DNA from 4 places in the Calothrix sp. PCC 6303 genome. Region 3 is predicted to be linked to each of the others. Evidence: riboswitches for the same ligand, from Rfam matches in the RefSeq annotation. Region 3 holds a riboswitch; each other region holds the start of a gene.
The links. Region 3 has a riboswitch for cobalamin ahead of cobW (cobalamin biosynthesis protein CobW). Riboswitches for the same ligand answer to the same signal wherever they lie in the genome.

Region 1 (7,593 bases), 2.1 Mb from region 3:
AGCGCATCGAAGCACCTACAAGTAGTGTTAGAACATTACATTTCCAATTTCCTCCTGCACCTCGTAGTGGTAGGGAAGTAGTGGAAATAAAAAATCTAACCCACATTTATGATGATAAAGTCCTATTTTTAGGTGCAGACTTATTAATTGAAAGGGGTGATAGAATTGCCTTTCTTGGTCCTAATGGTGCTGGCAAATCAACACTTCTACGCCTAATTACTGGCATGGAACAGCCTACAGAAGGAATTGTTAAATTAGGCGATCATAATGTGATTCCTGGATACTTTGAACAGAACCAAGCTGAAGCCTTAGATTTGAATAAGTCAGTTATGGATACCATCCATGATGAGATGCCAGACTGGAGTAATGAAGAAGTTCGTACACTATTAGGTAAATTTTTATTTAGCGGTGACACTGTTTTTAAAAATGTTGCTCCCCTTAGTGGTGGAGAAAAAGCTCGTTTAGCATTAGCAAAAATGCTCTTACGTCCAGCTAATTTACTGATTCTAGATGAGCCAACAAACCACTTAGATATTCCCGCTAAGGAAATGTTAGAAAGCGCCCTTCAAAACTATGATGGTAGTGTGATAGTTGTTTCCCACGACCGTTATTTTATCTCACAAGTAGCCAACAAAATTGTGGAAATTCGGGATGGTGAATTCCGCGTTTATTTAGGCGATTACCATTACTATCTCAGCAAAATTGAAGAAGAAAAAGAAGCCGCAAAATTAGCAGCTATTGAAGCTGAAAAAGCTGCGAAAAAAGCTGCGAAAACAACAAAAGCAAGTGGGAAGAAAAAGTAATTTCCCCTTCAATTCATAAGTTTATATCTCCGACTTCTTAAATGAAGTCGGAGATATTGTCGTTTAAGTTATTACCCACAAAGTTTATAATTTACAATTGCGAGAAAACTTGCATCTGTAACCCAATTGGTGAAAAAATATTGGATTGCATGGGAAATGGAGCAAGGGTAGTGAAAATTTTACTTGTTGGGAATGGTGGGCGAGAACATGCCATAGCTTGGAAGTTATTGCAATCCAAGGATGTAGAAAAAATCTTTTGTACCCCTGGAAATGGGGGAACAGCAACTTTACCAGCTTGTGAAAATGTCCCTTTGGCAGTTGATGATTTTGCTGGAATAAGTCAGCTAGCGGCAAAGGAAGGAATTTCTTTGGTAGTCGTGGGACCAGAAGTTCCCTTAGCTCATGGTATCACTGACTACCTCCAAGCGAAAGGATTGATGGTTTTTGGTCCCAATCGCATGGGCGCACAAATTGAAGCTAGTAAGGCTTGGGCAAAGGCTTTTATGCAGGAAGCGGGGATTCCCACAGCTAAATCTGCGGTATTTACTGAGGGATTAGCCGCTAAATCATACGTAAAAGCAGAGGGAATCCCAATTGTGCTTAAGGCTGATGGTTTAGCCGCAGGCAAAGGTGTAATTATCGCGGAAACCTTGGAACAAGCTGAGGCAGCAATTGAGGCAATTTTTGGCGGACAGTTTGGGAGTGCTGGGAACTTTATCGTCATTGAAGAGTATTTACCAGGACAGGAAGTATCTGTTTTAGCTTTAACCGACGGGGTGACAATTCGTCCTTTATTACCAGCCCAAGATCATAAACGCATTGGCGAAGGTGATACAGGAGATAATACTGGAGGGATGGGGGCTTATGCACCTGCACCAATTGCCACAGAAGAGATGATGTCAAGGGTACAAAAGGAAGTTTTAGAAAGTGCGATCGCTACTTTCAACAAACGGGGTATAGACTATCGTGGGGTGCTATATGCCGGGTTAATGGTATTACCAGATGGAAATTTCAGCGTCTTGGAATTTAATTGTCGTTTTGGTGATCCCGAAACTCAGGTAATTTTACCTTTACTGGATACCCCTTTGGTAGATTTATTAATTGCTTGCGCGCAGCAAAAACTCTCAGAAATGCCACCGATAAAATGGAAAGATGGGGCAGCAGCTACAGTAGTCGCCGCTTCAGGGGGGTACCCGGGGGATTACGTCAAAGGAAAAGTAATTACAGGTATTTCCGAGGCACAAACCAAAGACGGGAATGACTCACATCCCGCAAGCTATATATTCCATGCCGGAACCAAGTTAGAATCCTCTCAACTTCTCACCGATGGTGGACGGGTTTTAAATATCACTGGAATAGGTAAAGACTTTAAACAAGCCCTAGCCCAAGCTTATAAGAGTATTGCTCAAATTCAATTTGAAGGGATGTACTACCGTCGAGATATTGGACATAGGCTAGAAAAGCAAACAGAGGTATGATTTAATACTGTCCATGCGATCCCCGATCTGATTAAGACAGTTTCATCTTATAGTCCTTTCTCAAATCTAATCGCCTAAAAATAGCTTAAATTAGAGGTATTTTCAGTTCTATAGAGAGATACGGGTACGATATCTCTCTATTATTTTTGGCTATGCTTACTAGTAATAAATAGTATAATTTTAGCAAATATCTAAGTATAAATATTTAATAAGCATTTATACGTCAGAATTCTTTAACAATTCACACTATTCTCAACCCTCAGAACCTTAGAATGTCATGATTCCTTAACAATGAAGATCCCAGATAGCCTGTAAATTCGTAGAAAGATTGAAAATAGCACCCTGAACCCCTTGATCCCAGTGGGGGGTCTCTGGTTAATATTCAGTTACAAAGAACTCCTTCCTTACCGATCCCAAACAAAACATTTATTGACCGAAGCAAAATTGAAGAAATCTTCAATAGTGCTTAGATCAGAAAAATATTTAATTAAGAAGCTGAAAATTTAAACAGCAAATTGGGAAAAACTCATCTGGGGGGTTAATCAAATTAATTTTTAGTTATTAATCAGGGGAAATTAAGAGAAAATTACATACAAAATAACCGGAGTTCAAAAATCATGGCAAAAGAACGCCCACCATTAGATGAAATGACATTGCGACAACTGCGTAAAGTTGCAAGTGCCTATGGTGTCTCACGTTACAGTCGGATGCGTAAATCGCAGTTATTAGCTTCAATTTTAGAAGTTGAACGTAACAAACCCTCTCTCACTCAATCTCGTGTACTGGAGGCTCAAGAAGTCGTGGAAGCAGCAAAATTCGAGTTAGGACAAGTAGATCGCAATGGCGGTAATCTTTCAGATGTAGATGAATTTCTGGCAGATTTACCAGGTGGATATGGCGAAAGCCGCATTGTATTAATGCCTCGTGATCCTCAATGGGCTTACACCTATTGGGACATTCCTAACGAGCATAAAGAAGAGCTACGACGCAACGGTGGACAACAATTAGCCCTCAGAATTTATGATGTCACTGACATCAATTTAGATCACCAAAGCCCCCACAGCATTCAAGAATACCCCAGCGACGAATTGGCAAGAGAGTGGTATTTACCAATTCCTGTCAGTGACAGAGACTACGTGATTGATATTGGCTATCGCTGTGCTGATGGACGCTGGTTAGTTCTGGCACGCTCTGCCCGCGTTCATGTTCCTCCTGTCTATCCTTCCGATTGGATTGAAGATGTATTTATCACCGTAGACTTTGAAGATGATTTACGGGGTAAAACTTTATACGAACTTGTACCTCCAGCGAAGAAGTTTGCTACATCCACATCCGATAGCGCTGCGGGCAACACTGGCAATGCAATCTACGATCAAATCTTCGGGATGACTGAATCAGCCGAAGCAATGCGTGTTGCTGGTTCCTTGTTTGGTTCTATGCACCAAGTACCTGGTGTGACATCACCGGAACAAGCAATCAGTTCTTACATATTCCCCAGTGGTGTTGGTATGTGGGCAGTTCCCACTACATCTGGCTTAAACATGTCGGGTGTTGGGATGTCGGGTGCTGGTTTCTCTGGTGATGTACCAATGCGTCCTCGCAAATTCTGGTTAATTGCTGATGCAGAATTGATTGTATATGGTGCTACTGAACCAGATGCAAACGTAACTATTGGAGGTCGTCCCATCAAACTCAATCCAGATGGTACTTTCCGCTTCCAGATGTCATTCCAAGACGGCTTGATTGATTACCCAATTATGGCAGTTGCAGCAGATGGTGAACAAACTCGTTCAATTCACATGAAGTTTGAACGCGAAACCCCATCACGCAATACCAATACTAAGGAAGAAGCTGTTTTAGAATGGCTTTCCTAGAATTGGGTTTAAGTCACTAACTTAAGTCAACTAAAAATGAATTGAAAAGGATGGGTAGTTATACACTGCCCATTTTTTTGCGATTAATTAGACTTAAACCTCAAAGCCAGTATTTACGCTTCCCATCAGGAATAAGTAACCAATCAAAATTAATTACACAATGTCATTGCGTAGTTTACTTCTACGTTCTTGCATTAGTAGCAGGCAGGATGCCTGCACCACAATAAATTTTAGGATATGTTTTTATTTGGAAGTCTCTTACACTACTTTATCCACACAGATTATACGTGGGTATCAAGGAATTTCCGTAGCACACTAGAGGTAAAAATAATAAAAAGTTATCTATTGTGCAGATTAAGATGATTCCGGCTTTGAAATCTCAAATCTTTATCTTATTTAATCACTAATTAAATCGAAGATCTTCCTAGTACAAGTTATAACGGTATCAGCAGAAGATTTTGTTTGGGCTAAACAAAATAAATGTTTTGTATCAGTGTTAATACTGTCCACCTAGTTTCATTTGTTGCTTTCATGTATCCGGATATATAGAATAAAACTAGAAATATAAGTTACTGAGATTGATGCAAAATATTGACAACTGCTCAAAATTGAAGTGTTTCAAGATTAAGACTTGAGTAGGAGTTATGGCAAAGCAGGATTTTGAGTACCTAATATTAGCTTTCACGCTGAGACTTAGGACTCAAACAAAAGCCTTAACATGCTGAGGGGTGACTTCTATAAGTCATCTTTGCAGGAGTCCTGCAAGAGTATTTATCGCACCAGGGAGAATTATGAATTTATTAGATGATATTGAGTTAGTCAGGCAATTTATACAAGGCGAGATCAAATTATATTACAATCACAATCTCCGTGTTGAGCCGCTTTCAGATACGATTCAACTACTTTCAAAGAAAGGAATTTTATTAGCAAAGGTTAAAAATACAGATAACTCAAAGGTTTTCTTTATACGTAAAGAATCTGACTACTGGGAATTGCTTAATAGACTGTTGATTGAAAATTCTGTGATTCCACTAGGGAAAGAAGAGGGAGGATTGATGCGTTATGAGTATCAACCAGTTCCCGATGGCTTTAAAGTCAACTATGGTGAAGTCGTAAATTTATGGAGAATTTGGCGATTCCAAACCCACAAAAAGCGTAGCGATGTGGTGATCGAAAAAGGTTTACAAATATTTATAAATAATAAGTGGCAAGCTGTCAGAAGCATGGTATTCAATCAGGAAGATGTCTACATTACGACCTCCTCTGATGAATTAGTTTTCACAGTTAACCAGCGCATAATTTGGGCAAGTAAGAAAGTCGGAGAACCACCAGCGCAAAGTCTGAGTCAGGATTTGGATTTAGGAGAAACTTTTATTGCTAAAGACAATACTAGTAATTCCAGTAATTCCTACTCAACAGTTGGAGGTAATGACACCAGACAAGCACCACAATCAAAAAACAATAATATTTTGAGTGTTTATCAAGGTAAACTCTATATTCAAACTATTGAGGGTGAAATAGTTGTTGAAGGTTCTAATCTAAAATTCTGGTTTACTCCACCTGATGGAGAAGAAGCTATTCCCATGGCAGTTGAAGTTCAAAGTAATAGAAAAACAGCTTGGGAATTACTGATGTCGTAAAATACTTCTGTCATCTTAGCTCAACTAATCCCCCTAATTCATCCACTTTTTTGTGGTTTCCTGCTAGTAATAGTGAAGAAACTCAAAATTATCAGGTGATGCAAAAATGTAGCTAGTTACTAGATGGGGATTATTCCAAATAGATAAAAAAAATTAGAATTTAAAATTTAGATACCAAACTCATGATATATTGCATAAGCTTATGATTGGGAAACTCCGGTGAAACTCCGGGACTGTGCCGCAACTGTAAACCATTTTAGATTCTAAATTTAGTGTGGCTTTTCGCTGCTTTGCCGAAGCCTATGAACACTGAAATAATAGCCATAAAGATGAATAGCGATCGCTTGTTGAGTTCGTTGTCAACTTATGGTTAAAATCAACTTAGAATCTGGTAAGTCAGAATGCCAACATCAGCAGCATCCTATCAATTTCCTACGTTGCATAGGGAAGGAGTTGTCTATTGTCGGCTTCGATTAAAACCTCATCGGTTAATTTCCCTCCAGAAATTTCAGTTAATCAATCACTTTTTGACACACCAAAATGCCCGGGTATTTTTTACCAAACACCTGCCCGTGATGGAAATATCATCAGGGTTAGAATTCCTGGAGGCATAATTAACACTTTACAGTTAAGTGCAATTATTGACTTAGCTAAAAATTTTGGTGATGCAAATGTATATTTAACGAATCGTGCTAACTTGCAAATTCGTGGAGTCAGAGAAATTCCCTCTACAGCTGTAACTAGTTTACAGCAAGTTGGGTTAGCAGCAGTAATTCCCGAAATCGATCATATCCGCAACATTATGGCAAGTCCAACTGCGGGAATTGATGTGGAGGAGTTAATTAATACTCTTCCTTTAGTGCGGGAACTAGATAATTATATTTGTTCTCATCCGGAATTACAAAGATTATCGGCAAAATTTAGTGTGGGATTTGATGGTAGTGGCACAGTAGCAATTTACCAGCAACCCAATGATATTAAATTTGTCGCAGTACGGGACTTAGATGGTGAAATCTATTTACGGTTATTGTTAGGGAATTCTACAAATATTGTTATTCACCAGCAACAATGCTTACCTGTGATTGTAGCTTTGATTAAGGTTTACTTAATGCAGGTGAATATTCATACATCGTCTAAGCCAAGATTTTTAGAAGTTGTCAAAAATCTGGGGACAGAAAAGTATTTAGAATTAGTGAAATCTGAATTACCTTTTGTTTTAAAAAGAACAAATATTCAGTTTGATGAACGGGAAAATAAGCATCATCATTTGGATATTCATCAACAGAAACAGCTAAATTTATCTTACATAGGAATTGCGATAAATTTAGGTAAAATTTCCACTTCTAATCTACAAAAGCTTGGAGAGATTGCAGATGTATATGGAAATAAAACATTACGCTTGACTCCTTGGCAAAATATTTTAATTCCTGATATTGAAAATCAAAATATTTTCAAAGTTAAATCTGAGATAGCAAACATAGGTTTACAGATATCTGCCAGCAGTCCCCAATCGGGAATAGTTGCCTGCACTGGGAATCAAGGTTGTAAAGCTGGAATTACAGATACAAAAGCGATGGCAACTATCTTAGCTGAATATTTGACTAGCCGTATTTCCTTAGATCTTCCTTGTAAAATTCATTTAACTAGTTGTTCCAAATCTTGTGCTTATCATGGTAAAAGTGATATCACACTTTTAGGAGCAACTATTGAGAAAAATGGATTAAGAACTGAAGGTTATAATCTCTACATTGGGGATTTAGAAACAAACTTTGGCAGAGAAATATATCGTAATTTACCA
Region 2 (7,593 bases), 980 kb from region 3:
GTTGTAAAGTGCGATCGCTCCTTCAATATCTCCCTGGGTTGCTTTTAATCCTGCGATTGCGTGGAGGGTTGCGGCTTTTCCTCCCACATTGTTGATGGATTCATAGATTTGCAGGGATTGGTTGTAAAGCACGAACGCTCCTTCAATATCTCCCTGTTGCACTTTTAAACTAGCCATGTTGTGCAGGATTATGGCTTTTTTTATTAAATTATCCTCTGGGCTAAGTTCTAAGGCTGTTTGATAATGATTCATCGCATTCTCAACTAAACCTAAAGTATCTTCTGCTCTGGCAATAGTGGCTAAAATACGGTAATCTGACCCTAGTTGGAGAATTTCTCGACACAATTCCTCTGCTTCTACATAGCGATTATGACTCACCCAGCTATTCCCTATCTCATCCCCGACGGTGACGGCAATTTCTTTCTCTTCTGCCAACACCGCTAACCTGACGATTTCCCGCGATTGTTCTTCGTTGTAGGTATCTCCCGAATCTTCCCACCAGGTTTTATAAATACTCTGGGTTGCGGCTTTTTTGGTGCTTTGCCATTCCTCTGCTGTCAACACAGTTTGCAACAACGGCTCTAAAACCGTCGTCACGCGATATTCTGGCTGCTGTGTCGCGTAAACCGTGGCAGATTCCACGAGACTGAGACTGATTAACCGTCCCAACCAATTATTATGTAGAGACGCGAAATTTCGCGTCTCTTGCATGGAATTTTCGGAAAACGCCAAATCTTGCTGTAACGTGGGATTTTCGTTGGATGGGGGGTTTGGTCGATGAGACGCGATGTATCGCGTCTCTACATTTTGGATAATTGCGGATGTGACTGGTAATCGAAATACGCTCAACCGCGCTAAAAATTCCCTTTCCTCATCCTCCAACCCAGCCAAAAGCGTCTCAGCCAAAATATTCTCGCGAAATTCCTGCTGTTTCCCTTCCAATTTCACCAATAACTCATCCCCGGAAATATTTCCCAAAATTCCCGGTTGCCGCAATATATCCACCAACCACTTCAATAACCTCGGATTTCCGTCGGCAATTTTAATTATCCGATTTTTCTGTACCTGTTCCCTAACTCCCTCATCAAATTCACGATAAATCTTATCAATATCACTTTCACCCATCCCCGCTAATCTTTCCAAATGCAGATTATGCGCTGGTAAAGTCTCTTTTTCCAAATATCGACAAGTCACAATCAAGCGACTCTCTGCCTGATTTTCTGCCAAAGCCGCACAAATCGCCTCTAAAACCCGGTAAGCTTCCGTCGTCATCCGCAAACTACCATCTTTCACATTCGTTTTGGGAATATTCTGCTCGAAGTCATCCAAAACCAATAATAACGGCTTGTCTAATTCCTGCTCAATATGTTCAAAAAAGTTCTGTAATCGTCCTTGTAAACTCATTCCCGGCTCATTCAAAAGTGCCGGAACACCAGCAAATCGCTGATATTTACTCGCCAATTTCCCAATTAAACCTACCTCATCAACCACACCAACTAACACAACCCGCTCAAAATTCTCCCGTTGTGCTTGTACCCTTGTACATAACCTTGCTGCCAAAGAACTTTTACCCAATCCCCCCATCCCGGCAATAAATACCCCAGTCTCGTCGCTGGTTTCCCGCAATGCTCTTAAACACCTTTGTAAAGCGCGTCTACGTCCAACAAATTCCCCACGACTGGCAACTTTGACAATATTATTCTCATCCAAAAATTCCGATTCGGAAGCTGTAAATTTCAGCTTTTCCCGTTTCTTGGTAAACAACGATGTCACCAAACCGCCAATTTCCCGCGTATCGCGATAAACCCGCAGTAAATGCCCATCAGAACATTCCTGTGCGAGCATTTCCTGGTGTGCGGCAATTATCGCTTCCTCTATCGTCGCACCAGTTGCCAAAGCTTGATAAATCGCAGTTGCGGCAATAATACCCGTTGTATCATAAACCGGACGCGCCCAACCTAATACTACCGCAGCACCTTGTTTTACCAAAGCCTGTGCCATCGACGGAACAGTTCCCCCATCTGCCAATTGTCCGGTATGACATCCCGACAGGAAAATTACCCTGGGAAACTTTCTAGAATTACCTTTAACAAATGCTTTGCCCAAATCTTCCGCAGTCGTAAATACAACCTTGCCCAAATCATCCTCGGTAATAAAACAAGGTGTATTATCTTTGATTTTCTTACCTTTGGGTAGTAACTTTCCAAAAGCTTTTTCCGTATAAATCACCCCATGCCCAGTGAGATGAAATACATCAAAATAATCTTCAGGATACGATCGCACCAAGTTTTCCAATTCCTCAACAGAACCGCTTTCTTCCACCACCAAAGTCAGAGGTTGGTCTTTTGTCGCTTTGAGAATATTCGTCTCTTCCTGCTCAAAACCCAAAAGTGCAACACCAGGATGTTCTGGGGAAGTTGCCATAAACAACAACCGCAACGGACGATTTTGTGTTGCTAAAAAACTATTGTTGTTTCTAACAAGCGATCGCACGGGCAAAACACTGGCTTCTATCAGTAAGAACCGCGAACCATCGTGTAATAATTCCCAAGGTAAATGTGCCAACCCTAATGCCACTTTCTGAGTTTGTGGGTTTAATCCCTCTGCTTCACTAGTCTGAATTAAATCGAGATAAATTAGAGCTTGACTATCACTCTCCAAACCCCGACGCAACCAACCTTCCTTCCCATCGAACCATTGATACAATTCCCGTCCGATTTTCTTTAACTCTGCGGGTGCATCGAAATCTTTGGTATAATACTTTGCTTCACACAAATCAATCAACGTCCCTAGGGCTTCCGTATCCAAGCGACGATTACCGTAATTACAGCGCAGTTCAAAGGTTTGGTTTTGGCTTAGGGCAAAGGTGAAGGCTATGGACATAACATCAGCAAGTATATATCTAAGTCATCTTCACCGTATTATCACTTATTTCCGGAAAATGACTACTGTTTGAGCGATTCTCAAGGAATTTCAACTACAAAATTTTGATTCTGAACCTCGTCCGTCATGAAAAGTGGAGTTTTGTCATTGCGACGTTCTGCGTCTGAAAAAACCTCTATTCAAGATAAAGAAAAAAGACAAACAGAATCAGGTTGTTTCAAAAATATTTGATTTTTTGTTTGATTAAGGGTAAATAGACCACACGTAGAGACGTTCCGGTGGAACGTCTAGACAAGGTTTTGGTGTTTATGTGTGGTTCAAATAGATTAAAATTGCTGTAAGACTAAACTGTGCCAAGCTTTATGATATTTCTGAGACTTGCTAGCATAGCCTGAAAACTGGAATAGCGATCCAAATACACTAAATTTGTGTTAGCATTCACCTTAATCTCGGTTCTAGTGAGTATCATCCACTAGAGGTAACGGGGAAAGTCCGGTGTAAGTCCGGCGCTGTCCCGCAGCTGTAATCAAGGAAAAAAAGAAAAATATTAACCTTGTCAGTCAGAATGCCCGCCGATAAGTCAAAACAACCCAGCTAAATCTACGAGGTATAGATGAGCGCACATACAATTTTTGTTTGTACCACTTGTGCTAGTAAGTGGGAAAATGGTAATCGTGTCGGTGAAAGTGGTGGCGAAAAGCTGCTCAAACGCTTACAAGCAGATTATTTAAATCGTGAATCCAGCGCAGAATTCGTCATCCAAGCAGTGGAATGTATGAGTGCTTGTAGCCGTTCTTGTGTAGTTTCATTTGCTGCTCCTGGTAAAAATACGTATCTTTTCGGTGATATTTCCCCTGAATTAACTCCCGCAGAAGTTGATGGAGTATTTAGTTGTGCGACTAAATATTACCTACATCCAGAGGGTTTACTACCTTGGTCAGAACGTCCTGAGCCACTGAAAAAAGGTATCTTAGCAAGAATTCCATCAGTTTCAATTCCTCTCGAAGCTAATAATATTCAATTGGAACTGTGTAATTAATTACTTAGATTGAGTTGAGAAATCAAGCAACTTGATCTGAAACAGCTAAGAAGGTTCACACCTAGTTTATACAGACATGTTGGGGTGAATTGTTAGGGAGTCGGTAACGGCATGACCCAATATTTATGTAATAATGATTATCGTTATTTGTTGGCATCACCAATATTTGGTACTGTTTATTTCCTCCAAAGGAGAGTAATTGAATTGCCAAAAGAATTGAACTTTACCAATTTTTTGCTAATTGGTTATACAGCTTGGAAAGGTTTTTCTCAGCTAGGACGTGGGGCAGTTTTTTGCCATATTAGAAAAGTCGATTTACCCCGCATTCCTTTTTCTATTATCCGTGGGAAATATCACTGTGCAGATGAAATAGTCAGCACTCACTTTCTAGTGCAAACAGATCTCAAAGCTTATTTACATGAGTGGATGGTAGCATCAGAAACTATCGACCATATCTTAGAAGCAGTTGATACTTACAAACCTCAACAAGATGTGATTATCTTAGTTAAAGATGGTTCACAAATTGAAGTCAATATTTTACAAAACCCCCTCATGACACCATTAGAATGCTATCAGCAAGTACGCCAGCAATGGCATGAATTTTCTAGCTACGTAGAGTAAATAATTATACGCAAAGTATCAGTAGTCAAAAAATTAGAAATGTGTTACACATAGTTAATTTCAGGAACTAGACAAAAAAGATTCTCGTCACGTCGGTTAGAATCAATTCGCAATGCTAATCCTTGTACTGTTAGGAGATCTGAGTGAAACAAATATTCTCAAACTTGACAAAAAAACCTCTAGCATTTATATCTCTAGGTTCATTGTTAATGAGTGGAAAGATAGCTGTAGCTAGTGAGACAGTTAAGAATGTACAACCTGTAGAACGTCCAGATGCAACTGTCACACCAGTATCGGCAGAAAGTCAAAAAGCCTGTGTAAAACATACAAAACTCGGTAAGTTTTTCTGTGCTAACGCATCCCAATTATCTCACTTAAAGAAGGGTAATGTAGAAATCGATGCGGCTGATATGAATAATGAAAGTGCGCTGCTTGGTGTTACTGATGAAGAGAGTGATGCTGCTGTAGCAATGTTTGGTTGTGATTGTGTCGCTTCGATTAACTGTATACGTCGTCTGCGGAATAGCTTACCTTAGAAGATATTTTACTGAGTAATTTTGGGCTAATTAAAGATATAGGGTGTAACTAATTAAAGTATATATTGTAGGATATAAGGGTAGTAAACAAAGAGTTAAAAGTATAACTTAGTTTATTTACCTGTTGAACTATATCCTACATTTTGATTCCGACAAAATAAAATAACGCTCACTCAAAAGCAATTATTGTATTTTCTCAATCATAACTATATCCAAATTCTATGAATCGTCGTAAATTTCTGAATTTGTTCAGTATTAGCTTGTTTATCAATTTGTTCCCTATATTCGTTGCTGCAAGTTATGCAGCTAAACCCCAATCAAAAAAGAAGCCAACAAAATCTACAAATTGGATTTCCATCGGGACTGTTGCAGAATTAGATAAAGCAGGTCAATTATTCAAAGCTAAATCATCTTTGGGTGCGGTTTTAGTCGTTGGAACATCTAAAAGCAAAAATTTGATTGCGGTGAATCCAACTTGTACACACCTTGGTTGCAAAGTTGATTGGGAAGCAGAAGAAAAGATATTTTTATGCCCCTGTCATGCTTCCGAATTTACCACGACTGGAAAGGTTCAAAATGGACCAGCAACTAAACCATTGCCAACTTATAAAACCAAGATAGAAGGTAATAAGGTAATGGTGGGAGTTTGATGTCATGATTTTCCTAAATATCAACCATGCGTTGTTTACCACCCTAGGTATCGCATAATCCAACTAAAGCTAAATTTACTTAATCAGCACTGATTATTTGGGTTTTATATTATACATGTTTAATTTTGTCTTTAATAATAAGATAGAATTATTAAAAAATATTAAGGCTTAATTTTCATGAGTTGGTTGTTTCCTGCCCTAGGATTTATCATTGCATTATTAATACTGGGAATTGTAGTTTATTTATCCACATCTCGTCGTTACGAATCATCCAATACAGTCGCTAATTCCTACGACGAATGGACAGAAGACGGCATTTTAGAATTTTATTGGGGTGAACATATCCACTTAGGTCATTATGGTTCACCTCCACAACAAAAAGATTTTCTTGCCGCAAAATCTGACTTTGTACATGAAATGGTGCGTTGGGGTGGTTTGGATAAATTACCCCCCGGTACAACCGTTTTAGATGTTGGTTGTGGAATTGGGGGTAGTAGTCGAATTTTGGCGAGGGATTACGGGTTTGCTGTAACAGGTATCACCATTAGTCCCCAACAGGTTAAACGCGCTCAGGAATTGACTCCCCAAGGAGTTAGCGCTCAGTTTCAGGTAGATGATGCCATGGCACTTTCTTTCCCTGATGGCAGTTTTGATGTAGTTTGGTCGATTGAAGCTGGTCCCCACATGCCAGATAAAGCTGTTTTCGCCAAAGAACTGATGCGGGTCTTAAAGCCTGATGGATTGCTGGTTGTGGCTGATTGGAATCAAAGAGATGATCGCCAAATTCCTTTGAATTTTTGGGAAAAACCTGTGATGCAACAATTGTTGGATCAGTGGTCTCATCCTGCTTTTGCCAGTATTGAAGGTTTTTCTGAGCTTTTGGAAGAAACAGGATTAGTAAAGGGGAAAACAATTACAGCAGACTGGACAGAAGAAACACTTCCCTCATGGCTTGATTCTATTTGGCAGGGAATAGCTAGACCTAGTGGTTTAGTACGTTTCGGTGCATCTGGTTTCATTAAATCTTTGCGAGAAGTCCCGACCCTCATTTTGATGCGGTTAGCATTTGGTGCAGGTCTTTGCCGTTTTGGAATGTTCCGTGCTGTACGTGGATTTTCTGGTAAATAATTTGTCATGCATAAAGTCTGATTATTCTCCCAGCTTTATAATCTACACAAAGAAGAATCATCAAAAGTGGATAGAGGTGAGAGAATGTTTTTATTGGTACATCAAAAATTAAAAACTTGGTAGCTGTTAACGGATTTGAGGAAATTCCTTTTCCTCCTCTAAGTAAAGGCAAAGTATTGATATATATCCTTAATTAAGTCTCCAATCCTATTCACTAATCATAAAACTAAATGCAAAAATCAAAGTCTATTCAAGTTCCTAAACCGACTCGCTACCAAAATGCAGCGATAGATTACTATACAGGACTCACGGGTTCTTACTACCTCCACTATGGGTATTGGGAACCACTACCTTCTGTTGGAGAGGAATTGACTCTGACTAGGATGCGTGTAGCTCAAGAAGCTTACGCAGCTAAGGTTATGAGCGCTATTCCCCAGGGGATAAAAACTATACTTGATGTGGGTTGTGGGATTGGTGGTAATGCAATATACCTGACTGAAAGAGGTTTCCAAGTTGAAGGATTAGCACCTGATGCACTTCAAGAAGAAAGGTTTATTAAGAATACAAACGGTCAAGTACCTTTTTACTTAACCAGATTTGAAGATTTTCAACAAAACAAATCCTACGACTTAGTTCTGTTTAGTGAAAGCAGCCAATATATAGCTGTTGATGATTTGGCTCAAGGTGCGGCTCGTTTACTGGGTAGTGGGGGCTACCTATTAATTGCCGATATGAT
Region 3 (7,593 bases):
AACGAGCAACCATTATGTTATACTCTTTTATAGCAAATGTCGTTTACTCTAATATGCTAAAAGTTGTCAAAGTCAGGTTATATCCAGATGCCCAGCAACAGCAGTCACTAGCGCAAGCTTTTGGCTGTTGTCGTTGGCTTTGGAATTACTGCCTGAATTTGATGAACCAAACATACAAAGAAACTGGTAAGGGCTTATCTGGCTACGCAGTAAAAAAGATAATTCCCCAGTTAAAGAAAGAATATGAATGGCTAACTTCAACTTATTCACAATGTTTGCAGCAAGTCTGCTTAAATTTGGGTGTAGGTTTCAATAATTTCTTTGAAAAGCGAGCTAAATACCCTAGATTCAAATCTAAACATAGTAAGCAGTCAATACAATATCCTCAAAACGTCAAAATTGCTGATGATTATTTAAGTCTGCCCAAAATAGGGAACGTATCAGCAATAATCCATAGACCGATTGACGGAAAAGTTAAGACTGTAACCATATCTAAAAACTGTTCCAATCAATATTTTGCGGCTATTCTGTTTGATGACGGTAAAGATAAACCAGAATCAAATACACAAGGCAAAGCAATAGGTATTGATTTGGGTTTGACTGACTTTGCAGTTACTAGCGATGGTTCTAAGTTTGACAATCCTAGAATACTCAACAAACATCAGAAGAATTTAAAACTTAAACAGCAACAGCTATCTAGAAAACAGAAAGGTTCTCAAAATCGAATTAAGGCTAGGAAAAAAGTTGCTAGAGTTCATAGAAAAATAACTAACTGTCGTGAGGATTTTCTGCACAAGCTATCTCGTAGGATAGTTAACGAAAACCAAGTTATTGTTGTGGAAAATCTTAATGTCAAAGGCATGATGCAAAACCACTGTCTAGCTAAAGCTATTCATCAGGTTGGATGGGGAATGTTTTGCACAATGCTGAAATACAAGGCAGAGATGGAAGGGAAAATATATCAGGAAGTTGATAGATTCTTTCCCAGTTCAAAAACCTGTCATGCCTGCTTGAATCAAGTTGGTAGTTTACCGCTAGATGTAAGATTCTGGACTTGCGAAAACTGCCATACAAAACATGATCGGGATGTGAACGCAGCTATTAACATCAGAGATGAGGGACTACGAATTTTGACCTCTGGAACGGGGGGTAAAGCGATGAAGTGTGGTCATGGGGGAAACCCCCATGAACAACTTCATCAAGAAGCTTGTTGCCCAGATGTAAGTCGGAGTAAGGGAGGACGCAAGAAATCCACTACTGCGCTTTCTGTTGGACAGGAAGCCTACACTGTACCGTCAGGTCAGTGTAGGTAGTTCACGAACTCAACATTCGACTTTAAGTAGTAGAAATTAGAAATCTTATGAAGATAGTTTTTTTACGGGTATGAGTTAGAAGTATTATACTTGTGACTTGTACCTAGTTTTTTGCTCTTTTAGCTTAAACAAAAGAACCGTGGGGCACACGGTCTTAAAGCTCAGTTAATGTCTTCATAGAAGAGTCACTGAGAAGCCAACACTCACCTGTTCCCGAAGGGTAAGGGTGTCTGTGGAGTATGTCACTGGTCTTCAAATGTCTTGTTTTGCTTTGCTGATAAATGGTACTCTCAGGATCTAGATCCGGTTCTAGTGGGGGTCAGCCACTGGAGGTAAGGGGGAAAGTTCACGGTGCAAGTCCGTCGCTGTCCCGCAGCTGTAAGCCTGTTGAGAATATAGAGTGATTAAAATCCCGAATTCAAAAACTGTGTAAGCCAGAATGCCCGCCGAATTTTGAGTCGAATATCAGTAAATAAATCTGCGAGGTACAGATGTATGGGTACAAAAATACCAGTTACGGTGATTACTGGTTTTCTTGGTGCTGGCAAAACAACAGTGGTACGAAATCTGTTGCAAAATAATCAGGGTCGTCGTATTGCGGTTTTGGTGAATGAGTTTGGGGAAGTGGGAATTGACGGGGAATTGTTACGTTCCTGTGGCGTTTGCGATGATGATGATATCAACAATAATATAGTTGAATTGACAAACGGCTGTTTGTGCTGTACCGTCCAGGAAGAATTTTTGCCGACAATGCAGGAGTTGTTGAAAAGACGCGATCGCATTGACAATATAGTGATTGAAACTTCGGGTTTAGCTCTCCCCAAACCCCTAATCCAAGCTTTTCGCTGGCTAGAAATTCGCAACGGGGCAACTGTTGATGGTGTGGTGACGGTGGTAGACTGTGAAGCCCTAGCAGCAGGTCAGTTTGTGGGGAATTTGGCAGCTTTAACTGCACAGCGAGAAGCTGATGACAGCATCGATCACGAAACGGAAATTGAAGAATTGTTTGAAGATCAACTTGCCTGTGCGGACATGGTATTACTAAGCAAGGTGGATCGGGTAGATTCAGATAACCAAGCTAAGATTTATGAGTGGTTGCAGAACAAATTACCAAGCGGCGTGAAAATAGTACGTTCGCATCTAGGGGAAATTAACCCAGATTTGTTACTTGGTTTTAATGCCGCAGTTGAAGATAATATCGATTCTCGTCCTTCTCATCACGATACTGAGGAAGAACACGATCATGATGATGAGATTAATTCAGTACACATAGCATTAGAACAGGAATTTGAACCGCAAATTTTAATTAATCGATTGCAGCAACTGGTACAGCAACAAGAAATCTACCGAATTAAAGGTTTTGTTGCAGTTCCCAAAAAAGCCATGCGTTTAGTGATTCAAGGAGTTGGACAGAGATTTGAGCAATTTTACGATCGTCCCTGGAAAACTGGAGAAACTCGACAAACCAACCTAGTAATCATAGGTCGTGAATTAGAGCGATCGCGTATTCAAGAAAGCATACTAGCACATACAGAAAATTTCAGTTAAACACAATAGAGATGCTCCACCGGAGCGTCTCCTATCTCAAATTGGTATAAGGGAATTAACTCAAAAATTTACCCAAACAGCCGAATATCCCAATCTCCATAATGCGATAGCCTAGATGATGTGATTTATCAGTAGAGCTAATGAGAGCCGGCGAAATTGAGGATACCCTCCAACAGTTGTTTGGTACCGCAGCAGCATCAAGTATGATTGCACCTGGTTCCTGGCAAATAGAAACCGACACTTTTCGGTTACTAATACTACTATCAGAAGATAACGATTGGTTGCGGGTAGTGCTGCCAATTATGCCGATTCAAGATGCTCAACCATTTCTAGAACAATTACTAATAGCCAATTTCGACGACACGCGAGAAGTTCGTTATGCCATCTATGAAAATGCCTTGTGGGGAGTGTTTCAGCACAAAAACAGTACACTAATAGTGGATGATTTCAAGAACGCGATCGCGCAATTAATTTCTCTCTTTGAAGTTGGGCTAAATGATATTTTTGGCAACCTCATCGATAGCCGCATCCGTCTAATTATCAAAGCCGCTAAAATCCAAAATCAATCCCTCGAAACCACCATGCAAAACCTTGATCGTTTCTACGCTGAAGGAATGATGGGGGAAATCGAACAAACCGCACAAGCACGAGAACAAACCTTATCTACATGGCGCTACCAACTCCAAAGACTTTGGAATGAAGACGAATAAGAGAAAACGGGCTTCGGCTACTACGAAGCCAAAGCGTAGTGTACCTAATCTAAGGTAAAGTATGCTCGGTTCTAGCTAATAACTGTTCACTGTTCACTGTTTACTGACCTATGCATATTATCGACACTTTAAAATCAGATTATCAAAAATTTCCCAACGATCAAACCTATTCAATTTACGCAGCAGATGTTTATTTCCAAGATCCATTTAATAAATTCACAGGCATTGAACGCTACCAAAAAATGATTCAGTTCATCAAAACCTGGTTTCTCCACTGCCACATGGATTTACATAGCATTAATCAATCTGATGACACAATTAAAACAGAGTGGACACTGAGTTGGAATACTCCTCTACCTTGGAAACCAAAAGTCTCAATCTCTGGGTGGAGTGAATTACGCGTCAATGAAGCTAACTTAATTGTTTCCCATATTGATTATTGGCAAACTTCACCCTGGAATCTAGCCAAACAGCATTTATTTTTCGAGAAACCATCGATAATGTAAATAAATGTAAACAAAACTTAAAAGGGATATAATCATCCATGCGTGTAATTTTGATGACGGGCAAAGGTGGAGTTGGTAAAACCTCCGTTGCCGCTGCCACTGGTCTGCGTTGCGCGGAACTAGGCTACCGAACCTTAGTACTAAGCACCGATCCCGCACACTCCCTAGCAGACAGCTTTGATTTAGAATTAGGACACGACCCTCGGCAAATTCGCCCCAATTTGTGGGGTGCCGAACTGGACGCACTGGTGGAATTGGAATCTAACTGGGGTGCTGTAAAGCGATATATTACCCAAGTTTTACAAGCACGGGGTTTGGATGGAGTCCAAGCGGAAGAGTTAGCAATTTTACCCGGTATGGATGAAATTTTTGGCTTAGTCAGGATGAAACGCCACTATGACGAAGGTGAATTTGACGTTTTAATCATTGACTCAGCACCCACAGGTACAGCTTTAAGGTTGTTGAGTTTGCCAGAAGTTGGTGGTTGGTATATGCGGCGCTTTTACAAACCATTTCAAAATATTTCAGTTGCACTGCGTCCATTCGTAGAGCCAATATTTAGACCAATTGCGGGTTTCTCATTACCAGATAAGGAAATTATGGACGCACCTTATGAATTTTATGAGCAAATCGAGGCGTTAGAAAAGGTATTAACAGATAACACTCAAACATCCGTTCGTTTGGTAACAAATCCAGAAAAAATGGTGATTAAAGAATCACTACGCGCTCATGCATATTTGAGCTTATATAATGTAGCGACGGATATGGTTGTTGCTAATCGGATTATTCCAGATGAAGTACAGGATCCATTTTTCCAACGCTGGAAAGAAAATCAGAAAGAATATCGTCAAGAAATTCATGACAATTTTCATCCGCTACCAGTTAAAGAAGTACCACTATTTTCGGAAGAAATGTGTGGTTTAGCAGCTTTAGAAAGACTCAAAGAAACACTTTATCATGACGAAGATCCGGCTCAGGTTTATTATAAAGAAAATACAATCAGAGTCGTACAAGAAAATAATCAATACAGTTTAGAACTGTATTTACCTGGTATTCCCAAAAATCAAGTTCAACTCAGCAAAAATGGTGATGAATTAAATATTCGCATTGGGAATCATCGCCGCAATTTGGTATTGCCCCAGGCTTTAGCTGCACTGCAACCAGGAGGAGCTAAAATGGAGGATGATTATTTAAAAATTCGCTTTAGTAGTGCAACAAATTCATAGTTTTTTAGGCTTGATTTTGTTCAGAGTTTTTGATTTATACAAGCCGCATACTCGTGACTTGAAGTCATGAGTTAGGCGCTTTCTTATTTCTGCATTTACACACTGTGGCTTGAGTCGCTTTGTTTTGCAACTGTTCAGAATCTCCCTGCATTTGTGCCGGAGACAGGTCAAAATATTAATGAATACTGTAAAATATTAATCAAAGTCCTGTATATTCAAGAAGTGGACTTTATGTCACCAGAAACCACCCAATTATCCCCCAATCCAATAACCGAACCTGAAGAGTGGCAACCTCCCATGCCACCAACAGACTTAGTATTTGACGACGGAGAACCCTTGGAAAGCAATCGTCACCGCGTTGCCATGAATTTATTAATCTGTTCCCTCAAACATCACTGGGCTGAACGGGAAGATTATTTTATTGGTGGCAACATGTTTGTTTATTACAGCAGTAAGCAAGCTAAAAATAGGGATTTTAAAGGACCAGACTTTTTTGCAGTTTTGGATGTGGAAAAAGACCCCACACGTTTGGGTTGGGTTGTTTGGGAAGAAAATGGACGCTACCCAGATGTGATTATTGAGTTACTCTCAGACTCCACAGAAGCGCAGGATTTGGGAGATAAAAAACGCCTTTACGAAAAAGTATTTAAAACCAAAGATTATTTTGTCTTCCATCCGTTAAAAGTAAATTCACTCCAAGGATGGAGTTTAGATAGTCGCAATGGCTACCAGCAAATAGTTCCTAATCAGCAAGGGTGGTTGTGGAGCGAGACTTTGGAACTTTGGGTAGGAGTATGGAATGGCACAGTGGAAGATGACAGCAATACTTGGCTGAGATTTTACGATAAAGCAGGCAATGTAGTTTTACTGCCGGAAGAAGCACAGCGACAACGGGCAGATGCCGAACAACAACGGGCAGATACCGAACAGCAACGCGCCGAACGTTTCGCTGCAAAATTGCGAGAACTGGGAGAAGACCCAGATAGTATTTAAGCAACAAATTTAAGCAATAAATTTAAGCAGGAAACACCACCACAACCTGAAAATATTCGGGAAATATTCGGGAAATCCACCCTTCATAGTCGCCAAGTTATGTTACCTTAGTATGGTTCATAAATTCCGCACACTCAAGCATTCGGGTGTTCCTAATTATTGGGAATGCACTTGGGTGGAGGATTAACCCGAATTAGGAGAAAAATATGCCAGTTGTTTCATTGGCTCAAATGATGGAGTCTGGAGTTCACTTTGGGCATCAGACCCGACGCTGGAACCCCAAAATGAATCCTTATATCTACACCTCTCGCAACGGTGTACATATTATCGACTTAGTGCAAACAGCACAGTTGATGGATGAAGCTTATAACTATATGCGATCGCAAGCAGAATCTGGTAAGAAATTTCTGTTTGTTGGTACCAAGCGCCAAGCTGCGGGTATCATCGCTCAAGAAGCAGCCAGATGTGGTTCTCATTACATCAACCAACGTTGGTTAGGTGGAATGCTCACCAACTGGACAACCATTAAAACCCGTGTAGATCGCCTCAAGGACTTAGAACGTCGTGAAGAAAACGGCGCACTTGACTTACTACCGAAAAAAGAAGCCTCAATGCTGCGTCGGGAAATGACAAAGCTGCAAAAATATCTCGGTGGCATCAAAACAATGCGGAAAATACCTGACATAGTGGTCATAGTAGACCAACGTCGGGAATATAACGCAGTTCAAGAGTGTCAGAAGCTGAATATTCCTATCGTCTCCATGTTGGATACCAACTGCGATCCAGATGTCGTAGATATCCCCATTCCTGCTAACGATGACGCGATTCGCTCAATTAAATTGATCATTGGTAAACTAGCCGATGCAATTTATGAAGGTCGTCATGGTCAGTTGGATCCTGAGGAAGAATACGACGATTATGACGGTTCAGATGAAGAATATGATGACACTGATTACAGTGAGTACAAAACACCTGACGATGAGGAATAAAGACTAAGTTGTGATTGCTGTGGAGAATGTCCATGTAAATAAAATACCTGAGATTCAAAATGCTGGGTTTCGACTCCGCTCAACCCGCAGCAATCACCATTAACAAGTCTGATTTCACAGATTTTCAAACGAAATGTCAGTCAAGTAGCTAATAAAGGAATTGAGGCAATATGGCGGAAATATCTGCAAAGCTTGTCCAAGAGCTGCGCCAAAAGACTGGTGCAGGAATGATGGACTGCAAAAAAGCTCTGAAGGAAAACGAAGGCGATATCGAAAAAGCTAGCGAATGGTTGCGGCAAAAAGGGATT
Region 4 (7,593 bases), 2.0 Mb from region 3:
GTTTCTCGCTATTACTATTGGCGTTTGTGGTGAACGATACTTTTTTAATATTTCAGATGCGGAGATGATTTCTTGGCGACGTTGCTTAGAAGCTGGGTTGTAGAAAGCTATTACTAAATCTGCTCCTGCTGCCGCAATAATTCGTCGTTCGATAATTGACCAAGATTTGAGAATATTTGACAGGGAAATTACGCAGAAATCATGACCAATTGGCGCACCAATTCGAGCCGCAGCAGCTTGGATGGCAGATATACCAGGACAAACCTGAATTTGAACATGTTGCCATGCAGGGTCAAAAGCTGTATCTAACACTTCAAATATCGCCGCTGCCATGGCATAAATTCCCGGATCTCCAGAAGAAACAACCGCGACATTTTTGCCTGTTGCTGCCAAATCTAGCGCCATCTTTGCCCTAGCTAATTCTTCCCGGTTATCGGAATCATGCCGTTGTTGTCCAGGTTGTAAAGTTCCAGCTAAATCTAAGTAAAAACTATAACCAACCAAGTCTGTCGCTTCCCCAAGTATTTGTTTCACCTCCGGTGACATCCATTCACTAGCACCGGGTCCAGTCCCCACAACGGATAATTTACCCCTGGGTTTTCCTAAATTATTTGTATTAATTAGTTCTTGAGATACTGCAACACCAATATTCGGAATTGGGGAAACTAACAACCTTCCTAAATTATTTGTCGCAGCTAAAACCAAAGATGTAGATGTTTGCGGATTCTCTGTATCTAGAATCCGCAAAGGCAAATTTAGCAACTTCGCAACCTGATTTACAGTGGGGGAGGCTGCATCCGATTGTAAAACAAATAGTCCCGCCAGAGATGCGATCGCTAATTCAGCAACATCCAATATTTGCCGTACCACACTCACAATATCCTCTGCTTTCATCTCCCCAACATCACTAATTCCCACCGCGATAGTTTTGGGATGGTACACCAAACAATTGGGAATATAACCAGCTTTAGATTCCGTCACCCAAATCCTTAATTCTCCCTCCTCATCAACAGGTAACTTACTTTCCTCCAACCAAGTTGCTTTCCCCTCCAACTTCACCTTTGCACCTGCAAGTAAATCAGCAATAAACCCCTTTGCTGCTTCCGGATTTGCCAACTCATACCCTGGTGGAGGGGACAGTAAAGCAGTACGAAACCGGATATCTCCTGCTGTGGTAATTGCCGCTTCCACACCCAACCCTGTGGCAATTTGCCTAGCTAAATCGTTCACCCCCCTAAGTCCCCCCAACAAAGGAACTACCGCACTCCCATCCTCCCCTATAGCCAAAACTGGAGGTTCTTGACGCTTATCAGAGATAATTGGTGCTAGGGTACGAATCAAAATTCCCGCTGCACAGATACCAATAATTGGGACTCCATCTGTAAATAATTTTCGTAAAGTTTCACCAAAATTGTCGAAACTCACATCAACACCCGATGTTCTCCCCACCAAACCATAGATTGTCACTTTGGGTGCGACTGTAGCTAATACTGTCGCAATTTTCCGAGCAAGGGAGACACTATTTTGATTGAGAACAACAATTGCAGCAGATGAAAACATTTTTATGCTTATACTTAAGTCCCTATCAAAGATAGTATCTGTCATTGCCACCAGAGGGAAGCATAAGAAGTGGAAGGATGTAGAGACGCAAAATTTTGCCTCTCTAAAAGTGTTTTGGCACCCAACTAACCCAGTAGTCAGACAAAATTAATTACACAATGTCATTGCGAACACAAGGTTTTGGACTGCTTCGCTTTACTCAAAATGAATGTAAAATGTTTGCGCGACTACTTATGAAGTCCAGGATATAGAAGGTTTTGATACCAACAATAGGACTTTTCAAACATCCTCTTAGGCTGTCTTAAAAAATCGAATAATTTCGCGTACATGATCTAAAAATTGTCCATCTGTAGAAAGTTGCGCGATCGCTTGTTCTGTTTCGCGGGATAATTGCTGGTGTTCGCTGTGGTTTGTTGCCCCTAGTCTTTCCAAATTATTTGCTAAACGTGCCAATTCTTTGCGGGTTTCATCTACATAGCTTTGCTGGGTTGCAACCACAGAGTAGGGGAATTCTGGATTTAGTTGTTCTTCGAGAATACGTATTTTTTCTTCTAATGTGCTGAAACGTCCACGCAATTCGTAGATATCTTCGCGGGGATATTGTAACTCTTGACGAATCATCGTTAATCTTGCGTATACATACTCATAAGCGCTAATAGCAGGACGTAATCCAGTTAATAATAAAGCTGCACCCGATGAGATGTAACCCACAGTACTAATACCAGTGGCAGCCAGAGTATATAGAGTAGCAGCGGAGATGACGTGTAATGCGATCGCTATAATCAACGAACGCTTTGCCAGCAACCTAACATACTTTTGCTGCTTCTCATCAACTGTAATTCCTTTCTCTTTTGATTGCGCTCCCTGTGCTAAAACTTCTTTAGCTTGAAAATGAATATTCCAGGGTACAGTTACAATCACCAACAACCACCAAAAGCTTGCCCCTGCAATTACCCAGTCTAAAAAGTTACCTGATGGAATATGAAACCATTGAAAACAAGCAAAAACTAATGCCATCAAAGCGACAATTCCAACACTTGAACCCACAAATAGATTTAGATACATCAGGCAACCTCTTTTACTATTGGTATTCCCCACATCATGGCTTTTCAGCATAAATATCTAAAAAATACCTGTGATACTTTCTTGAGTTACACACATACTACATAGTTAATTGGGAATTTTAGTTCGGCACTTTAACTTGAGATGTCTCCCCAGGGTGGTTTTAACTTAGGGTAAATTAATTATTATTAAGAATATGATTGTGACACTTGCAGCATATGCATGTTCAGAGCTGAAGACTAAATAGGAATAAAAGCTATGACTAATGAAACTCGCGGACAATGGGATTTAGGTAGATTTATTCAAACACTCAACTATTTTGAAGTTGTACCACCTTTAAATTGGATTCAAAATATACTACAGGGTAAGTTCTTTCAGAATAGCCAAAATCAGCCAGATGGAGCCAAAAAAATGGGTGTAATCTTAGTTGCAGGGGCAACAGGTGGTGTGGGTAAACGAGTTGTACAACGCTTACTTCAGCAGGGTTATCGAGTGAGATGTCTAGTGCGTGACATCGAAAAAGCTAGAAATATTCTTGGTAACGATACTGATTTAATAGTTGCCGATATTACCAAACCTGAAACTTTAAACGAATTAGTTATGTCAAATATCCAAGCTGTAATTTGCTGTACATCAGTGCGTGTGCAGCCTGTAGAAGGCGATACACCTAATCGTGACAAATATAACCAAGGTATTAAATTTTATCAACCGGAAATAGTCGGTGACACACCTGAAAATGTTGAATATCAAGGTGTCAAAAATTTAGTTGAGGCAGCGGCAAAATACCTCCCCCAAGGAGACGAGAAGCTAGTTTTCGACTTTACTAACCCATCAACAGATTTGAAAAATATTTGGGGTGCTTTGGATGATGTGGTGATGGGTGGAGTTAGTAGCAGTAATATGAGTTTTCTTGATAGTTCAGCTATATTCGCTGGAAATATTTCCATTGCCAATTCTGGAGGTTTTGCCTCAGTTAGAACTAAAAACTTTGATCCAGCAATCAATTTATCTGGTTATGAAGGAATTGATTTAAAAGTTAAAGGTGATGGCAAACGCTATAAATTATTTTTGCGTTCTGATTCTGCCTGGGATGGTGTTGGTTATAGTTATTCCTTTGACACAGAAGCAGATACTTGGATTAATATTAAAGTTCCCTTCAGTAATTTAATTCCTGTATTTCGTGCCAAAGTTGTTAGGGATCGTCCTCCAATAGATACCAGTAAAATTTGCTCTTTACAATTAATGTTAAGTAAATTTGAGTATGATGGTGAACTAAATCCCAAGTTTTCTGCTGGTGCTTTTGCTTTGGAAGTAGAATCAATCAAAGCCTACGGAGGTAGCAAATTACCTAGATTTGTCCTCATTAGTTCCGCAGGTGTCACCCGTCCTGGAAGAGAGGGAATTAACTTAGAAGAAGAACCCCCCGCAGTTAGATTAAATGATCAATTGGGAGGAATATTAACTTGGAAACTGAGAGGAGAAGATAGTTTAAGGACAAGTGGTATTCCTTATACAATTATTCGTCCTTGTGCTTTAACTGAGGAAACTGGTGGTAAAGAATTATTAGCTGAACAAGGTGATAATATTCGCGGCAAAATCAGCCGGGATGATGTTGCTGAATTGTGTTTACAGGCATTACAAGAAACAGCAGCATCTAATGTCACTTTTGAAGTGAAACAAGGAGAAAATCAAATGGGGAATCCAGGATGGAAAACCTTATTTTCTCAGTTAAAAAGTGATAGCTGAAATGAGCAATGACTTAAATCTACGTGTTGCCACCCCCAACGACATAGATTTGCTAGGACACTGGGATGATATCTATCTGATGTGGGCTTAGGGACTTCCAATTAAAAAAATACCCACAAATTTCTTGTGGTGCGGGCATCTTGCCCGCAAATTATCAAGGATGGGCAGGATGCCAATACATATCTGCGTTACTTCGGATTAAATAAGACATCTAGTGAAAATGAATGTAGAGACGTTCTGGTGGAACGTCTACACAAAATTTGGGTATTGATGTGTGATTCAAAGACATTAAAATTGCTGTAATTACTGGAGATGTTAAATGGATTACGCGATCGCATAACCCATTTAACACCGATTAAGAGCAGAAGTACATCGCAATATAAACTATTTGTCGGACAAATTGCCTCACAAGTATTGACAATCACCTCAAAGAGAATGATAATCATTTTACTCATTTTAAGTAAATATTATTACAGTCAAAACTTTTACAGGTATGAATCAGTGGTTATTTGTCAAGTACTGAACATCATCAAAATCGATATATTCTGCTTTATAGGTTGGATAATCAAATCTACTCAGTTGCTTTTTACCCTCACTTTCGAGATCCTCTACGCAAAGCATACTTACGAATGTAATATTTCGACATTAATCACCAAATATATCCGTGCTATTGTGCGAAAATGCATTGGTTCTAATCAGAATTATTCATTAAAAATAACGGGGAAAGTTTGGTGAAAATCCAGCGCTGTCCCGCAACTGTGACGAGGCAAATTTTTCTTTTTAATCTTTGTCTCTAAGTCAGAACACCCGCCAATCGCCACAAAAAACATAATTATCTGCGAGGTACAGATGAGAAATAATATGTTTAATTCCCAATTGGGAACTAAGTTTGCTGTGTCTAGTTTGGCAGCAATATTGGGGATATTCTCTGGAAGTTACAAAGCTAGGGCAACGGAAATCCCCCTAATATCCAACTTTCCCAAAAACGAAGGTACTGCTTCAGATTTACAACCAGCTACACAAGTCATACCCAACAACAAAATAGCAGAAGTCGCTCAAGAATCGACACCAACAGAAGAACAAAAAGAAGAGAAAGAACCCGACATCGAAATAAACGTCGTCGATAAATTATTGAATGAACCTGTGTACTCTCCTTTTCGTCGGGAAGGGACAGTTAAAGATTCTACCCGTCCCATATATGTGATTACGGGTGAAGAAATGGAAGCACAGGGTGTGAGAACAGTCCGAGAAGCACTCAAATTTGTTCCTGGTATCTTACCAGATGGAACTGTTGGAACTGAACCCCATGCATTAAGTGGTCAATTTATTCGTGGTTCTAATGGTGAACAGGTGCTAATTCTGCTTGACGGCAGACCAATTAATAACTTAGGTAGTGGTCGTTTTGATCTGTCAGAATTCACTACCAATAACATTGAGCGAGTCGAAGTGTTACCAGGTGGTGGTTCAACTCTTTATGGTTCTGATGCAATTGGTGGAGTAATTAATATTATTACCCGTCGTCCCACAGATAAAACCACAACTGAAGCAAAGGTAAATGTTGGTGCTTATGGATTGAATCAACAGACTATTCAAAATAGTGGAAAAGCTGGGGATATTGGTTGGGTAGTGGGATATAATCGCACTCAATCCCAATATAATTATCCTTTTTCAATTCCCGAAGCTAACTTTAGGGGAACCAGAAAAAATAACGATGCTCTCTTCAATAACTTTAACGTTAAATTAGAAGCAAATTTAGGTAAGCGTAATACTCTAACTTTTTCCACACAATACTTAGGAAAAGAACAAGGAACACCAGGAGGAGTTCCCATACTTGTACCACAATTTGGTCAAGGTTCTGGTAATGTACTAACCGATAAAAACCGCAAATATACAGACCAAGTTTTAAATGATTTAAGCTGGAGTTCTAAGCTTGGAGGGGGAAATGATTCGCTATTAACAGCCAGATTCTACACCGATTTTCTCAATACTCGCTTTGACTCTAACTCCATCACTAATCCACCTCAATTCAACAGAAGATTCGAGACAAAACAAAGTTCTTACGGTTTTCAAGCTACCCATAGCTGGAACTTCAGCAAAAATCACAGTATAGTTTATGGTTTTGACTATCGAAATGTGAATGTTGTTAGTAGTGCAATCAGAAATTCTACAGGTGTCAACACAATTAACTATGACGATAATATTGGGCAAAGTGCTATTTTTGCCAGATACGAAACAAGTCTTATTCCTAACGTCAAATTCAATTTAGGTTTGCGTCAAGATTTCAACACTTTAGCCAATGCTTCTGCAACATCACCATCAATTGGTGCAAAATGGGATATCAGCAACTCTACTACTATACGGGCAAACTACATCAGAAATTTTCGTGTCCCAACGGTAAGCAACTTATTTAGTCTTAACCCAACATTTATCGGGAATCCCAACCTTAAACCAGAAAAAGGAGATAGTTTTGATATTGGTATCGACCAAAAATTAGGGGACATTGGTTTGTTGCGCTTAACTTTTTTCCAAAATAACATATCAGACCTAATTGCTTTCAAATCTATTAGACCAGCCGTGAATGGAGTAACGGGAACTTGGGAAAATATCGGCTTAGTTGAAACTTCAGGAATTGAAGCGGCATTAAATTTACAAATTGCTAAAAATATCTATGCTTTTGTAAATTATACGGCAAATGATCCACGCATCAAAAAAAGTTCTAATCCGGCAGAAATCAACAAAGAGTTACGATTTGCAGGTGCAGATAAACTAAATTTGGGTGTTTCCTATGAAAATACTCAAGGTTTATATCTTGGACTATTGATGAATTCTCTGGGGAAATATCCTACGAATAATACCAACACTGAGTCATTAGCAGGTTACACAACTTTTGATGCAAAAACTCGCATTCCCCTCAGTCAGAACTTCACCCTTAATGCTAGTGTAGATAATATCTTTAATCAAAGATATCAATTATTTGCTGGATTTCCGGATGCGGGTAGAGTATTTCAAGTTGGTTTAAGTGCTAATTTCTAATGATATGTATAGATGCTATGTATATGTAGCGTCTATACAATTAACCTACATATTGCGAGAAAATTGCCATGATTGAATTCAATCCTTGTGTTATCCCACTCAATCAGAAAACAACTGAAGCAACAGGAAACGGTTGGACAATTGAATATGAGTATTTTGATTGTCGATGTGATGTACTTGCTTGTTTAACTT

Region 1: linked by a shared signal. The riboswitch ahead of cobG (precorrin-3B synthase) and the one ahead of cobW (cobalamin biosynthesis protein CobW) in region 3 are both predicted to bind cobalamin.
Region 2: linked by a shared signal. The riboswitch ahead of CAL6303_RS21455 (DUF1636 domain-containing protein) and the one ahead of cobW (cobalamin biosynthesis protein CobW) in region 3 are both predicted to bind cobalamin.
Region 4: linked by a shared signal. The riboswitch ahead of CAL6303_RS25425 (TonB-dependent receptor) and the one ahead of cobW (cobalamin biosynthesis protein CobW) in region 3 are both predicted to bind cobalamin.

Annotation. Positions count from the first base shown of each region.
Region 1 covers NC_019751.1:6,436,273-6,443,865, reverse strand. Annotated here, with positions in the region: gene CAL6303_RS26135 (ABC-F family ATP-binding cassette domain-containing protein) at 1-803, shown strand, start outside; gene purD (phosphoribosylamine--glycine ligase) at 974-2,281, shown strand; gene CAL6303_RS26125 (DUF4912 domain-containing protein) at 2,899-4,155, shown strand; gene CAL6303_RS26120 (hypothetical protein) at 4,947-5,795, shown strand; cobalamin riboswitch at 5,961-6,223, shown strand; gene cobG (precorrin-3B synthase) at 6,256-7,593, shown strand, end outside.
Region 2 covers NC_019751.1:5,281,077-5,288,669, reverse strand. Annotated here, with positions in the region: gene CAL6303_RS21460 (tetratricopeptide repeat protein) at 1-2,883, opposite strand, end outside; cobalamin riboswitch at 3,317-3,475, shown strand; gene CAL6303_RS21455 (DUF1636 domain-containing protein) at 3,497-3,922, shown strand; gene CAL6303_RS21450 (hypothetical protein) at 4,034-4,543, shown strand; gene CAL6303_RS21445 (hypothetical protein) at 4,753-5,079, shown strand; gene CAL6303_RS21440 (ubiquinol-cytochrome c reductase iron-sulfur subunit) at 5,301-5,729, shown strand; gene CAL6303_RS21435 (methyltransferase domain-containing protein) at 5,907-6,857, shown strand; gene CAL6303_RS21430 (class I SAM-dependent methyltransferase) at 7,088-7,593, shown strand, end outside.
Region 3 covers NC_019751.1:4,296,759-4,304,351, forward strand. Annotated here, with positions in the region: gene CAL6303_RS17565 (RNA-guided endonuclease InsQ/TnpB family protein) at 54-1,313, shown strand; cobalamin riboswitch at 1,601-1,779, shown strand; gene cobW (cobalamin biosynthesis protein CobW) at 1,809-2,861, shown strand; gene CAL6303_RS17575 (hypothetical protein) at 3,002-3,571, shown strand; gene CAL6303_RS17580 (DUF2358 domain-containing protein) at 3,682-4,077, shown strand; gene CAL6303_RS17585 (TRC40/GET3/ArsA family transport-energizing ATPase) at 4,116-5,303, shown strand; gene CAL6303_RS17590 (Uma2 family endonuclease) at 5,535-6,296, shown strand; gene rpsB (30S ribosomal protein S2) at 6,503-7,285, shown strand; gene tsf (translation elongation factor Ts) at 7,456-7,593, shown strand, end outside.
Region 4 covers NC_019751.1:6,261,031-6,268,623, forward strand. Annotated here, with positions in the region: gene cobJ (precorrin-3B C(17)-methyltransferase) at 1-1,560, opposite strand, end outside; gene CAL6303_RS25415 (hypothetical protein) at 1,852-2,625, opposite strand; gene CAL6303_RS25420 (CIA30 family protein) at 2,881-4,368, shown strand; gene CAL6303_RS30075 (hypothetical protein) at 4,557-4,814, opposite strand; cobalamin riboswitch at 5,038-5,198, shown strand; gene CAL6303_RS25425 (TonB-dependent receptor) at 5,218-7,401, shown strand; gene CAL6303_RS25430 ((2Fe-2S) ferredoxin domain-containing protein) at 7,470-7,593, shown strand, end outside.